DNA from 4 places in the Gordonia sp. SCSIO 19800 genome. Region 1 is predicted to be linked to each of the others. Evidence: predicted binding sites of a transcription regulator. Region 1 holds the regulator's gene; each other region holds the start of a gene.
The links. The regulator LexA, encoded in region 1, represses DNA repair genes until DNA is damaged. The targets are predictions, from matches to a motif close to CGAACANNTGTTCG.
Positions count from the first base shown of each region.

Region 2: a site for LexA is predicted at 1,662-1,675, ahead of KB201_RS11580 (SAV_6107 family HEPN domain-containing protein). Genes of this name have one in related genera too.
Region 3: a site for LexA is predicted at 1,226-1,239, ahead of KB201_RS14905 (HNH endonuclease signature motif containing protein). Genes of this name have one in related genera too.
Region 4: a site for LexA is predicted at 1,406-1,419, ahead of ruvC (crossover junction endodeoxyribonuclease RuvC). Genes of this name have one in related genera too.

Region 1 is NZ_JAGRQM010000005.1:288,070-291,243, reverse strand. Features, by position in the region: gene hrpA (ATP-dependent RNA helicase HrpA) at 1-89, shown strand, start outside; gene nrdR (transcriptional regulator NrdR) at 63-563, opposite strand; gene KB201_RS08765 (LysM peptidoglycan-binding domain-containing protein) at 663-1,202, opposite strand; gene lexA (transcriptional repressor LexA) at 1,427-2,131, shown strand; gene KB201_RS08755 (phosphoenolpyruvate--protein phosphotransferase) at 2,109-3,174, opposite strand, start outside.
Region 2 is NZ_JAGRQM010000008.1:101,466-104,639, forward strand. Features, by position in the region: gene KB201_RS11575 (DUF3040 domain-containing protein) at 512-913, opposite strand; gene KB201_RS11580 (SAV_6107 family HEPN domain-containing protein) at 1,080-1,553, opposite strand; gene KB201_RS11585 (N-acetyltransferase) at 1,919-2,593, shown strand; gene KB201_RS11590 (NAD(P)/FAD-dependent oxidoreductase) at 2,596-3,174, shown strand, end outside.
Region 3 is NZ_JAGRQM010000012.1:55,886-59,059, reverse strand. Features, by position in the region: gene selB (selenocysteine-specific translation elongation factor) at 1-1,067, shown strand, start outside; gene KB201_RS14905 (HNH endonuclease signature motif containing protein) at 1,270-2,892, shown strand; gene KB201_RS14900 (zinc-binding alcohol dehydrogenase family protein) at 2,917-3,174, opposite strand, start outside.
Region 4 is NZ_JAGRQM010000028.1:9,540-12,713, forward strand. Features, by position in the region: gene ruvB (Holliday junction branch migration DNA helicase RuvB) at 1-218, opposite strand, end outside; gene ruvA (Holliday junction branch migration protein RuvA) at 219-812, opposite strand; gene ruvC (crossover junction endodeoxyribonuclease RuvC) at 809-1,378, opposite strand; gene KB201_RS22230 (YebC/PmpR family DNA-binding transcriptional regulator) at 1,480-2,235, opposite strand; gene pdxT (pyridoxal 5'-phosphate synthase glutaminase subunit PdxT) at 2,392-3,012, opposite strand; gene KB201_RS22240 (acyl-CoA thioesterase II) at 3,009-3,174, opposite strand, start outside.

The DNA.
Region 1 (3,174 bases):
TGCGCGTGGGGCTGTTCGCCCAGCGTCTCGGCACCGCGTTCCCGGTGTCGGAGAAACGGGTCCTACGAGCTCTGGACCGACTCGGCTGACACGGGTTCGGCGAGCGCGCTCCCGGATCCCGATGCCGCCTTCAGGTCGTCGATCTCGCGCTGGAAGTCCTCCACCGAGTCGAACGACCGGTACACCGAGGCGAAGCGCAGATACGCCACCTCGTCGAGATCGCGGAGCGGGCCCAGGATGGCGAGTCCGACCTCGTTGCTGGGGATCTCGGCCGATCCACTGGCGCGCACCGTGTCCTCGACCTGCTGGGCGAGCTGCGCGAGCGCGTCCTCGGCGACGTGGCGGCCCTGACAGGCTCGCCGCACGCCACGCATGACCTTCTCCCGGCTGAACGGCTCGGTCACGCCGTTGCGTTTGACCACCGCGAGCACGGCGCTCTCCACGGTCGAGAACCGGCGACCGCACTCCACACAGGAGCGACGGCGGCGGATGGCCTGCCCTTCATCTGCGACACGCGAGTCGATGACCTTGGTGTCGTCGTTCTTGCAGAAGGGGCAGCGCATCGTGTCCTCACGCAGGTCGCGGGACGCTGGAACGCACCCGAAGCGTGCGCCCCGCCGCTTGTCGGCCGGCCCCTGTGACATCGAGGATACCGCCCGGCCTCAGCGGTACCGGGGGGTGAGCAGGGGCTGGCCCACCTGCAGCGCGCTCGACCCCAGATCGTTCATCGCGACGATCTCGTCGATCACGACCTCGCGCGGCATCTCGGGTGCCACCCGGCCGGCGATCGAGCTGAGCGAGTCCCCCGAGCGCACATGGACGACCTCGGAACTCACGGCGGACGGTGTCAGCGAGTCCGAGTAATTCTGGCCGACGACACCGAACACCCACACGACGAACGCCAGCCCGACACCGGCGAGGAGCGCGACCGCGGTGCGGCGGCGGCGACGGAACACCGCCGCGTCGGGCCCGACCGGGCCACGTCCCCGGACCCCGACCGGAGAGCCACAGTGGGTACCGCCCACCCGCGGGGTCACCGGCGATGCCCCCCGCGGCCGGGTGCCGGCCGGCCGGTTGTCGACCGGTCGGCCGCCGTCGGACAGCGGGGCGCGGGTCCGGACGCGATCGGCGCGGTCGGTGCGCGGCCGGACGGCGTCGGGACGGTCGGTGCGGACGGGAGCGACGAGAGTGGCGGTGCGCATGGTGCCCTCCGGTGTTCGGGTGTCTGGGATCGTGCGGGTGTGGTGGTCGGTGTTCGAACATCGATCAGATGTTCGATGCACTGATGTTCGAATTTGTAGCACGACGTCCCGACAAAGTCTCGCGACACATCGAACAAATGTTTGAGGTGCCGGTCGCACTCCGCTAGGCTCGGACCCGGCGCAAGCCATCTACCAGCACGTTCCGAAGACGAGAGGAACCGAACATGAGTGACACCGGCGATAGGCGCGGCCGAGCGCGGGGCGCCGACGACGAGGCCCCGTTCGACGCCGCCGCCGCCGAGGCCTCACTCACCCCGCGACAGGCCGGGGTCCTGGAGGTGATCCGCCGCTCGGTGCGCGAGCGCGGTTATCCGCCGAGCATCCGGGAGATCGGCGACGAGGTCGGCCTGGCCTCGACGTCATCGGTGGCCCATCAGTTGCGGACGCTGGAACGCAAGGGGCTGCTCAAGCGCGACGCGAACCGTCCCCGTGCGGTCAACATCGCCCCGAGTGACACCCCGTCGCCGGACACCCCGACGGCCGGCCAGCTTCCCGAGCCGACCTTCGTGCCGGTTCTCGGCCGTATCGCGGCCGGCGGTCCGATCCTGGCCGAGGAGGCCGTCGAGGACGTCTTCCCACTGCCCCGTGAGCTCGTCGGCGAGGGATCGCTCTTCCTGTTGCGCGTCGTCGGCGAGTCGATGATCGACGCCGCGATCTGCGACGGCGACTGGGTCGTGGTCCGGCAGCAGAACGTCGCCGACAACGGCGACATCGTCGCGGCCATGATCGACGGCGAGGCCACCGTGAAGACCTTCAAGCGTCAGGGCCCGAACGTCTGGCTCATGCCGCACAACGAACTGTTCGATCCGATCCCGGGCAACGATGCCGTCATCCTCGGCAAGGTCGTCACCGTGATGCGGCGAGTCTGACCTCTCCACCGACCGAACCGTCGAGCACCGCCGCGGCCGCCTCGCGCGCCGCGGCGGGATCCGAGGTGGACAGGGCAGCCTCGGCGGCGGCCCGGCAGTCCGGTGCGGACACCTCGCCGAGCCGGGCCCCCACGGCCGCCGCAGCAGCCGGCGCGCTGGACAGCGAGGTGACCCCGAGACCGACGAGCACGCAGGCGAGGTTCGGATCGGCGGCGGCCTCGCCGCACACCCCGACCGGCTTTCCCTGACGTGCACCCGCTGCCGCGACACCCGCGATGAGGCTCAACACGGCCGGTTGCCACGGGTCGGTCAGTCCGGCGAGATCGGCCGACATCCGGTCGGCCGCCATCGTGTACTGGGTCAGATCGTTGGTGCCGATGGACACGAAGTCCACCTCGGCGAGGACGGCTTCGGCCAGGATCGCCGCCGCGGGCACCTCGATCATCACCCCGGCGACCAGACCACGGCCGCGGACCTCGGCGGCGAAGGTGCGCGCCTCCGCCGGCGAGGCGATCATCGGCGCCATGACCCACGGCGCGACGGCCGACCCCGACGCGGCCTGCGCGATCGCGTCGAGCTGATGCGCGCGGATCTCGGGGTGCGCCAGCGCGATCCGATCGCCCCGCACGCCGAGCGCTGGGTTCGATTCGTCGGGATGGGTCACGAACCGGAGCGGTTTGTCGGACCCGGCGTCGAGGGTGCGGATGACCACCTTCTGCCCGTCGAACGCATCGAGCACCTCCCGGTAGATCGCGGCCTGCTCGTCCACCGACGGTTCGTCGGCACGCTCGAGGAACGCGAGTTCGGTGCGGAAGAGCCCGACGCCCTCGACGGGGTACCCGGCCGCGGCGCGTGCCGACGATCCGTCGGCGACGTTGGCGAGCACCGCCACGGCCACCCCGTCGGCGGTCTGCCCCGGACCGGTCCAGCCGGCGACGAGTGCGGCATGCCGCCGATCCTCGTCGACGCGAGCCCGGGCCGCCTCCGCATCGGGCTCCACCTCGATCCGCCCGGTGCTGCCGTCGACGAGAACGGTTGTGCCG
Region 2 (3,174 bases), on a different contig from region 1:
TCCACCACTTTCCACCCCCACCGCCCCCGCATTCACCCACTGACAGCAAATTCCCAGTTCAAGGAGCTCAAGATGACGGTGAACGCGCGTGTCGCCGGCGCGTCATGGGCGGAAAGAAGGGCAACAAGCGTGTGACCAGAGATACCGATGAGGTCAGAGAGGCGGGAAACCCAGGCGTAAATCCTCTAGTGGGGCAAAGTGGGGCGACCCGGTGGGGAGAAGTGGGGATCGCCGGTGGGGAGAAGTGGTGATCGCCGGTGGGGAGAAGTGGGGATCGCCAGTACGGAAGCGCGAGGACCGCTGACTGGGCGTCCGATCCCGTCGACCGTGCGCCCGAATCCGTCGACCGTGCGCCCGAATCCGTCGACCGTGCGCCCAACCCGTTCAGCGTGCTCTGGAGAGCGATCGAGGACATGAAAGAGCCGCGTGCCCGAAGGCACGCGGCTCAGTCGTATGCGGAGTTGTGGGAGTCGGTCAGCCGATCGACGAACGCGGAGTCGGGATCAGCGGATCACTCCTGCTCGAACCGACGATTGAATCGCTCCTCCATGCGTTCCGACAGCTTGCGCTTGCCGCCGGACGACCCCGATTGCTTCTTGCCGGACCTGGTCGACGACGAGCCCGCCTCGGCGGTGTTGTTGTCTCCCCAGAGAGCGAAGAGGCCGGCCCCGAACATCACCAGGAAGCCCAGGAGGCTCACGATCGGGAATCCGCCGATGTTGATGTTGACGATGAGTCCGCCGACCAGCATCACCAGGCCGACGACGAAGACCGCTGCCGCCTGCAGGCGACGACGACCGCTCGACTTCCCAAGGCGCCGACGCTTGACACTGGACGCAAACTTGGGGTCTTCCGCGTACAGCGCGCTCTCGATCTGTTCGAGCATGCGTTGCTCGTGCTCCGAAAGTGGCACCGACCCTCCTTCTCACTGATCCGTGACGCCGACGAAGGTCACCCGCGACCGGAAAGGCGTCTGCGCCTATATCGTCCCATGATACGAGGTGAAATCGACCGCGACCACCATTACTCGCTGTTGCCGACGACCGGGCGGTGCCAGAAACCGCAAAGTGTGGCCGGATTCACGCCGTCGCGCCGATCTGCGGCGCTTCGGCACCGAGTTTTCCTTGCTCGTAGGCGATGACCATCGTCTCGACCCGACGCAGGAAGTCGAGGACGAGCAGCCGCATGCCGGCGACGCTGTCGGGGTCGATCGTGCGGATGATCCCGGACTCGATCTTCATCCGAACCGGCGACAGCGCGGCGAACCGGGCGGCGATCGGCGCCAGCTCTGGGGCGACCACACCGATGCGGGTCCAGGCGTTCGACGTCCTGCGCCGCACGGTCCCGACCGGTTCGTGCACGGCGAGGGCCGCGCCCGAGGCGCGGAGGGCAACGAGGTACAGCTGACGGAACCGCTCGACGTCGTCGTCGACGCCGTCGGCATTGTCGAAGAGCACGTGTGCACGCTCGAGGAGATCGCGCGCTCGACCGACCATCACCGGGTCGACGGGCGCCGCGTGGGTGAGAGCCGTGGCGCTGCGGTGTCTGGCCATGTCGTCCTCCTCGTGCGTATGGGCTGTGTCCGGCGGCAGACGCTTCCCTCGTCCGCCGCCGGACCGTGTCGTCGGATGAACGCGAACAGCTTGCGGAGGCACATTCATCGAACATCCGTTCGACACGTTCAATATAGCTATCCCGGCGTCGGCGTTCAAGACATCTGTGACCCGAAACCCCCGCCGGGGAGTACAACGCCACCACCTGCGGGCCGATTCCTGCCGAGTGTGCATCATCGATAGGACAATTCCCGGAAGTGGCCTGCGACGCGATGCCCCCGGCAGAGGGCGGCCCGCCCCAGCGGCAGCCGACCTCGTCCGCAGGTCGACGACGCAGGACGAACGATGCAGAGAACGGAAATCCGTTGACCATCCGCCTGGTGAGCCTGAGTGGCCAGGACGCCCGGGCCTGGCTCGAGCCGGCCCTGGAGATCTACGTGACCGCGATGAATTATCCGCGCGGTACGGAGATCCATCGGGCCGGGCTCTGGCGCGAACACATCGCGCGGCCCGGATGGCGTGCGGTGGGCGCGGTCGAGACGGTGACCCCATACGAGGCGCGGACCATGCCGGCCGCGCGGCGCCGGGTCGGTCCACCGGTCGGCTTCGGACCCGACGACCTGCTCGTCGGCATCGCCTACGGCTACACCGGCGCGACCGGTCAGTGGTGGAACCAGCAGCTGCGGCTCGGACTCCGCCAGACGGGCCGACCGCCCGAGACGGTCGAGGCGATCGCGCGCGATTACTTCGAGCTCACCGAGCTGCACGTCCACCCGACCGCCCAGGGCCGTGGGATCGGACAGGCGCTCCTCGCCCGGCTGCTGGCCGATCGGCCCGAACGCCATGTGCTGCTGTCGACCCCGGAGATCCCCGCCGAGGACAACCGCGCGTGGTCGTTGTACCGGCGGATGGGTTTCACCGACGTCCTGCGCCACTTCACCTTCACCGGCGATCCGCGTCCGTTCGCGTTCCTCGGCCGTCCGCTCCCCCTGAAACTGCAACCCCCGGCCGCCGCCCGCCGCGCCGGTACCGGGAGCTGACGATGCACGGCACCCGGCGTGACGCCGTCGTCATCGGCGCGGGCCACAACGGCCTGATCGCCGCGGCCTACCTGGCACAGGCCGGACGGGATGTGGAGGTACTCGAGCGGGACGACATCCCCGGCGGCGCGGTCTCCACCGTCGAACGGTTCCCCGGCCATCGGGTCGACCGGGGGTCGTCGTCGCATCTGATGATCCGTCACTCCCCCGTCCTCGACGACCTCGACCTCGCCGCGCACGGCCTGCGCTACGTCGACTGCGATCCGTGGGCGTTCGTCCCGGCCACCGCGACCGCCCCGCCGATCGTCTTCCGCACCGACCTCGACGCGACGTGTGCTTCCATCGAGAACGCCTGCGGTGCAGCCGATGCCGCCGCATATCGACGGTTCGTGGAGACGTGGACGCCGCGGGCGCGGGCGGTCATGGATGCGTTCTACCAACCCGCGACGATGGGGAAGTTCGGCCGGGCCTTCGGCGGGCTCGGCGGCACCGCCGCCACGGCACGCACGGGGTTGTTCGGCCGGCGCGGCGGCCGGGTGCTGAACCTGACCGCCGAGTTGATGGCCTCCGGCGATTCCCTC
Region 3 (3,174 bases), on a different contig from region 1:
TCGCGATCAATCTGCGCGGCGTCGGCGTCGACGACGTCTCTCGTGGCGACGCACTCGTGACGCCCGGAGCCTGGCACACCTCTGCTGTCGCTGATGTCCGGCGCGTGAGCGGAATGTCCTTCGAGGAGGCACCGGAACACCTCGTCGCGCACATCGGCACAGCGGCGCTACCGGTCCGGTTGCGCCCCTTCGACGGCGACCACGCGCGTGTGACCCTCGCGCGCGCCGTGCCGATGTCGCGGGGCGATCGGCTGGTCCTGCGCGATCCCGGCCAGCGTATCGTCGGCGGCGGCGTCGTGCTGCACCCCGATCCCCCGGCGCTGACCCGACGGGGCGACGCGACGCGACGCGCGGCCTCGCTGGCGGCCATGTCCGACGACGCCGGGGCCGCCGAAGAAGTGCATCGGCGTGGCGCGATGCGCGTCACCGATCTGACGCGACTCGGTCTGGTCGACGACGCCGAGCCCACACCCCACGGCGTACGAGTGATCGGCGAGTGGTGGGTCGCCGAAACCTCCCTCACCGCCTGGGCCGAGCGACTCCGCGCCGCCGTTGTCGATCTACATGACCGAGATCCGTTGTCGGCGGGGCTGTCCGCGTCCGGCGCACCTGCCCTGCTCGGGCTTCCGGACACGACGCTGCTGGCGACCGTCATCTCGGAAGCCGAGCTGTCGTCGTCCGACGGACACCTGGCGGTCCCGGATCACAAGCCCTCCCTGGGCGATGCCGACGACGCGGTCAGCGCACTGGAGCGCCGGCTCGCCGACCATCCGTTCCGTGCACCCGAGGCCGATGACCTCGCCGCACTCGGCCTGGGCGCCCGAGAACTCGCCGCCGCCGAGCGCACGGGCCGAATTCTCCGTTTGCGCGACGGCGTCGTGCTGTTGCCGACCGCCCCCGCCCTGGCGATGCGCACCCTCGCCTCGCTCGATCAGCCGTTCACCACCAGCGCCGCTCGTCAGGCGCTCGAAACCACTCGGCGCGTGGTGATTCCGCTACTGGAGTACCTGGATGCCCGTGGTTGGACCCGCCGGCTCGACGCCGGGCACCGCGAGGTCGTGCGCTGAGCCGCGGGCGGTGGTCCTGTCGGACAGGTCGCCGCGTGCATCGCGGGAAGAGCTTCCGTCCGAGGCCCCTACCACACGACACCGACAAGTCGACATCAACGAATAGCATTGCACAGCAGTATGTTTGGCCTTGCCACACGTCTGGATTGGTGTACACTCGAACCTACATTCGCAGCAACGGTTCTCGGGGGAGGTGACCGTCATGTCCGACACCACACACGTCGGTGGCGATTCGACAGCGCCGCAACCGCGTGCCGTTGAGTTGGTGGCTGATCTCCACCGCACCATCGACAAGTTGCAGACCGTAGACCTGTCGCCGTGTACCGATGCCGAACTCGCTGAAGTGGCCGCGGAGACCGAACGCGCCATCGCACGTCTGACCGTTGCCGGTGACCGGCAGATCGATCAGGTCGAGGCTCGCGACCTGCCCCGAAAAGCCGGCTGCCGCACCCTCATGCAGTACATGACACACCGGCTACGAGTCTCGAACCCGATGCGCCGCCGTAAGCAGATGGACGCCACCGCCCACCGGACCAGCCTCGGCGGCGAGGTCCTCCCACCCGAATACCCCTGCCTCGCCGAAGCTTTCGCACAAGGCGCGGTCGGCACCGCGCACGTGCAGGCCACCCTCGACGTCCTCGACCGCATCCCGGGCACCATCGACCACGACATCAAGGTCGCCGCCGAACGGCAGATGGCCGAGATCGCCGAAGCCCACACCCCCGCCGACATCACCCAACTCGGCTCGCGGCTGCTTGCCCACCTCGACCCCGACGGCACACTGGCCGACGATTCGGAACGCAAGAGGCGCCGCGGCCTGTGGATCGGTCGGCAACGAGCTGACGGGACCGCAAAGATCTCGGGCACGCTGACTCCCGAACTCCACGCCCGGTTGTCGATGATGTTCGCGGTCTGGGGCAAACCCGGACTCAACAACCCCGACGACCCCGCCTCACCGTCCGGGCCGGCCGGCACCGCCGACCCCGACGCCCTGACCGCCGCCGCCGACCGCGACGGTCGCACCCTCGCCCAAACGAATCACGACGCGCTCGACGCCGCCCTGGCCGCAGGCTTCGCCGACGGCACACTGGGAACCTCGCACCGAGGCCTGCCCGTGCAACTGATCGTCAAAGCCGACCTCGGGGACCTCGTCCGCGAAGCCGGACTCGCGACCACCGCCACCGGTACCCTGCTGCCCGTCCGGGACCTGATCGCGATGGCCGGTGACGTCCAGCCGTGGTTGGCGATCTTCAAAGACGCCACCGCTGTGCCGCTGCACTTCGGGCGGGGTAAACGCTTGGCCACCCGCGAACAACGCCTCGTCTCCTTCGCCCGCCCCGATGGGGAAGTGTGTTCGGCTCCCGGCTGCGATCAGCCCGCCACCCAGGTCGAGCTTCATCACGCCCACAAAGATTGGGCCAAGGGCGGACTCACCGACATCGATGACCTCGCACCCGCCTGTCCCCGCCACAACCGCATGGTCGGCGACCAACCCGGCCAATACACCACCCGGATCGTCCGGTCCGGGCCAGACGAAGGCCGCTGCGCCTGGCGATTGAACGCCGAACCCGGCGCCCCGCCCAACCCCGAATACATCAACCGCCGACCCGACATACCCAAGCGGTTGCAGGCCCACCTGGCACAGGTGCGGCGAGAGATCCACGGACGCACCACGTCCGGCGACGAGCCACGCCCACATGACGCGCGCCGTTCATGGCTGAAAACCAGCCACGTCATCGACGTCCGACCACCCCGACCCGGACCACGCACGCCCCGGCCCTCCCTCGTCGAAGCACACCTCATGGAGTTACTCGCCACCTCGTGAAGTTCGCCGGCTCATCCGCGGTGGTCAGCGCGTGAGGACCACCTTGCCGATCGCCCCTCCGGATTCGGAGACCTGGTGCGCTGTACGAAGATTCTCGATCGTGAAACCAGCCAGTTCACGGTTGACAGTGCTGCGGATCTTGCCGGCGTCGACGAGTTCGGCGACCCGGCCGAGGATCTGGTGTTGCGAGTCGTCTTCCGGTGCGAACAACGGCTTGGAGAACATCAACTCCCAATGCCAACTCTGGCTTTTCTGCTTCAGCGGGAGGGTATCGAGGCCTTC
Region 4 (3,174 bases), on a different contig from region 1:
TTGCCGAGCCCGGGCGGTCCCGACAGCAGGATGTGGTCGGGGGTGCCACCGCGGCCCTTGGCCCCGTGCAGGACCAGTTCGAGCTGTTCGCAGACCCGCGGCTGGCCGATGAAATCAGCGAGTGACCGGGGACGGAGACCGGCGTCGAGGTCGCCGTCGGAGCGCACCGGCATCGCGCTCACGTCCCGATCGTCGACGTCGTCCGGATCGCCGCCCATCTACGACGCCTTGCCGAGCAGTGACAGCGAGTGACGCAGCGCGGTGGACGCATCGGCGTCGGGATTCTCGGCGAGTACCGTCGTGACCGCCTTCTCCGCGGGGCCCGCGGTGAACCCGAGCCCGACGAGCGCCTCGGCGACCTGCTCGCGAATACCGCCGACGACGGTCACACCGGTCGACGCCTCTCCCGTGGGCCGGTCCACCTTGTCCCGCAGTTCGACGCACAGCCGTTCGGCCACGCGTTTGCCGATGCCGGGTACCGAGGTCAGTGACTTGGTGTCGGATTCGGCGAGCGCGCGTCGCAACGCATCCGGCTCGAGGACTGCGAGGGTCGCCATCGCGAGTCTCGGGCCGACGCCGGTGACCGTCTGCAGCAGCGCGAACAGCGCACGGGCGTCGGGTTCGGTGAAGCCGTAGAGCGTCATCGAGTCCTCGCGGACGATCATCGAGGTCAGCAGCGTCGCCTCGTCACCGCGGCGCAGCCGGGACAGCGTCGCGGGCGTCGCCAGCACGCGGTATCCCACTCCCCCGCAGTCGATCACGGCGTGGTCGAGCGCGATCTCGAGCACCGGTCCGCGGACTGACGCGATCATGCGCGACTCCCCTCTCGTGCCTGGGCCACCCGCGCGCGGTGCCGGGCCGCGGCGGCGTCGGCCTGCTTCTGTGCGGCTGCCATCCGCTCCATCATGGGTCCGCGCCAGCAGTGACAGATCGCGAGCGCGAGCGCATCCGCGGCGTCGGCGGGACGCGGCTTGGTCTGCATGCCGAGAATCCGGGTGACCATCGCGGTGACCTGAGACTTGTCGGCCCGTCCGCTGCCGGTCACCGCCGCCTTCACCTCCGACGGGGTGTGAAAGCGCACCGGTACGTCGCGCTGGGACGCCGCGAGCGCGATGACGCCGCCGGCCTGCGCGGTCCCCATGGCCGTGGACACCTGGTTCTGCGCGAAGACCCGCTCGATGGCCACCACGTCGGGCTGGTGAACATCGAGCCAGTGACACGCGGAGGTGTAGATCGCGAGCAACCGCTCGGCGAGTTCCATGTCACTGGGGGTGCGCACGACGTCCACGTCGAGGGCGGTCACCGTCCGCCCCCGACCCGACTCGACCAGCGCGATACCGCACCGGGTCAGACCCGGATCGACGCCCATGACGCGCACTCGTACCCTCCCAGGCATGGTGATCTGCGAACAGTTGTTCGAGATCTTATCGGGGAGGACGGACAAGTCCGGTGATCAACACACCGGAGAGGCGGCGGCTGTCAGTCGTTCTCGAGTTCGGCGAGGACCTCGTCGCTGATGTCGACGTTGCTGTAGACGTTCTGGACGTCGTCGGAGTCCTCGAGGGCGTCGATCAGCTTGAACACCTTGCGTGCGCCGTCGGCGTCCACCGCGACCTCGACCGACGCGCGGAAGCTGGCCTCGGCGGAGTCGTAGTCGATCCCGGCCTCCTGCAGCGCGCTGCGGACGGCGATGAGATCGCTTGGCTCGCTGACGATCTCGAAGGACTCGCCGAGATCGGTGACCTCTTCGGCGCCCGCGTCGAGCACGGCCATCAGGACGTCGTCCTCGGTCTGTCCGTTCTTCTCCAGCGTCACCACGCCCTTGCGGGTGAACAGGTAGGAGACCGAACCCGGGTCGGCCATGTTGCCGCCGTTGCGCGTCATCGCGGTCCGGACCTCGCCGGCCGCACGGTTGCGGTTGTCGGTGAGGCATTCGATGAGCACGGCGACGCCGTTGGGCCCGTAGCCCTCGTACATGATGGTCTGCCAGTCCGCGCCGCCGGCCTCTTCACCACCGCCGCGCTTGCGTGCGCGTTCGATGTTGTCGTTGGGGACCGAGGACTTCTTCGCCTTCTGGATCGCGTCGAACAGTGTGGGGTTACCCGCCGGGTCACCGCCGCCGGTCCGCGCCGCCACCTCGATGTTCTTGATGAGCTTGGCGAACATCTTGCCGCGCTTGGCGTCGATGGCCGCCTTCTTGTGCTTGGTGGTGGCCCATTTGGAGTGGCCGCTCATGTCCGTCGATTCCTTTCCCGGCGCCGGCACGTGCGGCGGGCCGTGGCCCGCATCCGGCGCACTTCTACCTGTATCCGGTCGCCCTGTTGGTGGTGCGCCCTGTTGGGTTGTTCCCGGCGTGCCGGGCTCGTGGTCTACCGCTGGTTCGGCACGATCTTACCGACGCACCATCTCCACGAAGTATTCATGTACGCGCCGGTCGCCGGTCACCTCCGGGTGGAACGACGTCGCGAGCACGTTCCCCTGACGCACCGCGACGATCCGCCCGGCCGCCGGGCCGCCGGGAACACGCGCCAGGACCTCGACCTCCGGGGCGACGGACTCGACCCACGGCGCCCGGATGAACACCGCGCGCATCGGCGCGGCGCCCTCGGCGTCGGTGATCCCGGTGAACTCCAGGTCGGTCTCGAAACTCTCCACCTGACGCCCGAATGCGTTGCGCCGCACCGTGACATCGAGGGCGTCCAGATGCCGTGCGTCGGGCCGGGTGTCGAGGATCGTGGAGGCGAGCATGATCATGCCCGCGCACGACCCGTACGCCGGGAGGCCGTCGGACAGCTTGTCCACCAGCGGGTCGAACAGGTCGAAGATGCCGAGCAGTTTGCTCATCGTCGTCGATTCACCGCCGGGGATGACGATTCCGTCGACCTCGTCGAGTTCGGCCGGGCGTCGCACCGCCACGGCGTCGGCGCCGGCCGCCTCGAGCGCGAAGACGTGCTCGCGCACATCGCCCTGCAGTGCCAGAACCCCGATCCGCGGCCGGTTCCCTTCGCTCACCGATCGGTCCGGGCGTGCTGGTCGTCGGGCATCACGCGGCCGGTGCGCGCCAGCCCCTCCTGGGTGACCGCCGCGACCAGGCGGCCCTGTCGATCGAAGATCCGTCCCTGGGTCAGGGCGCGACCACCGCCCGCCGACGGCGACGTCTGGTCGTAGAGGAGC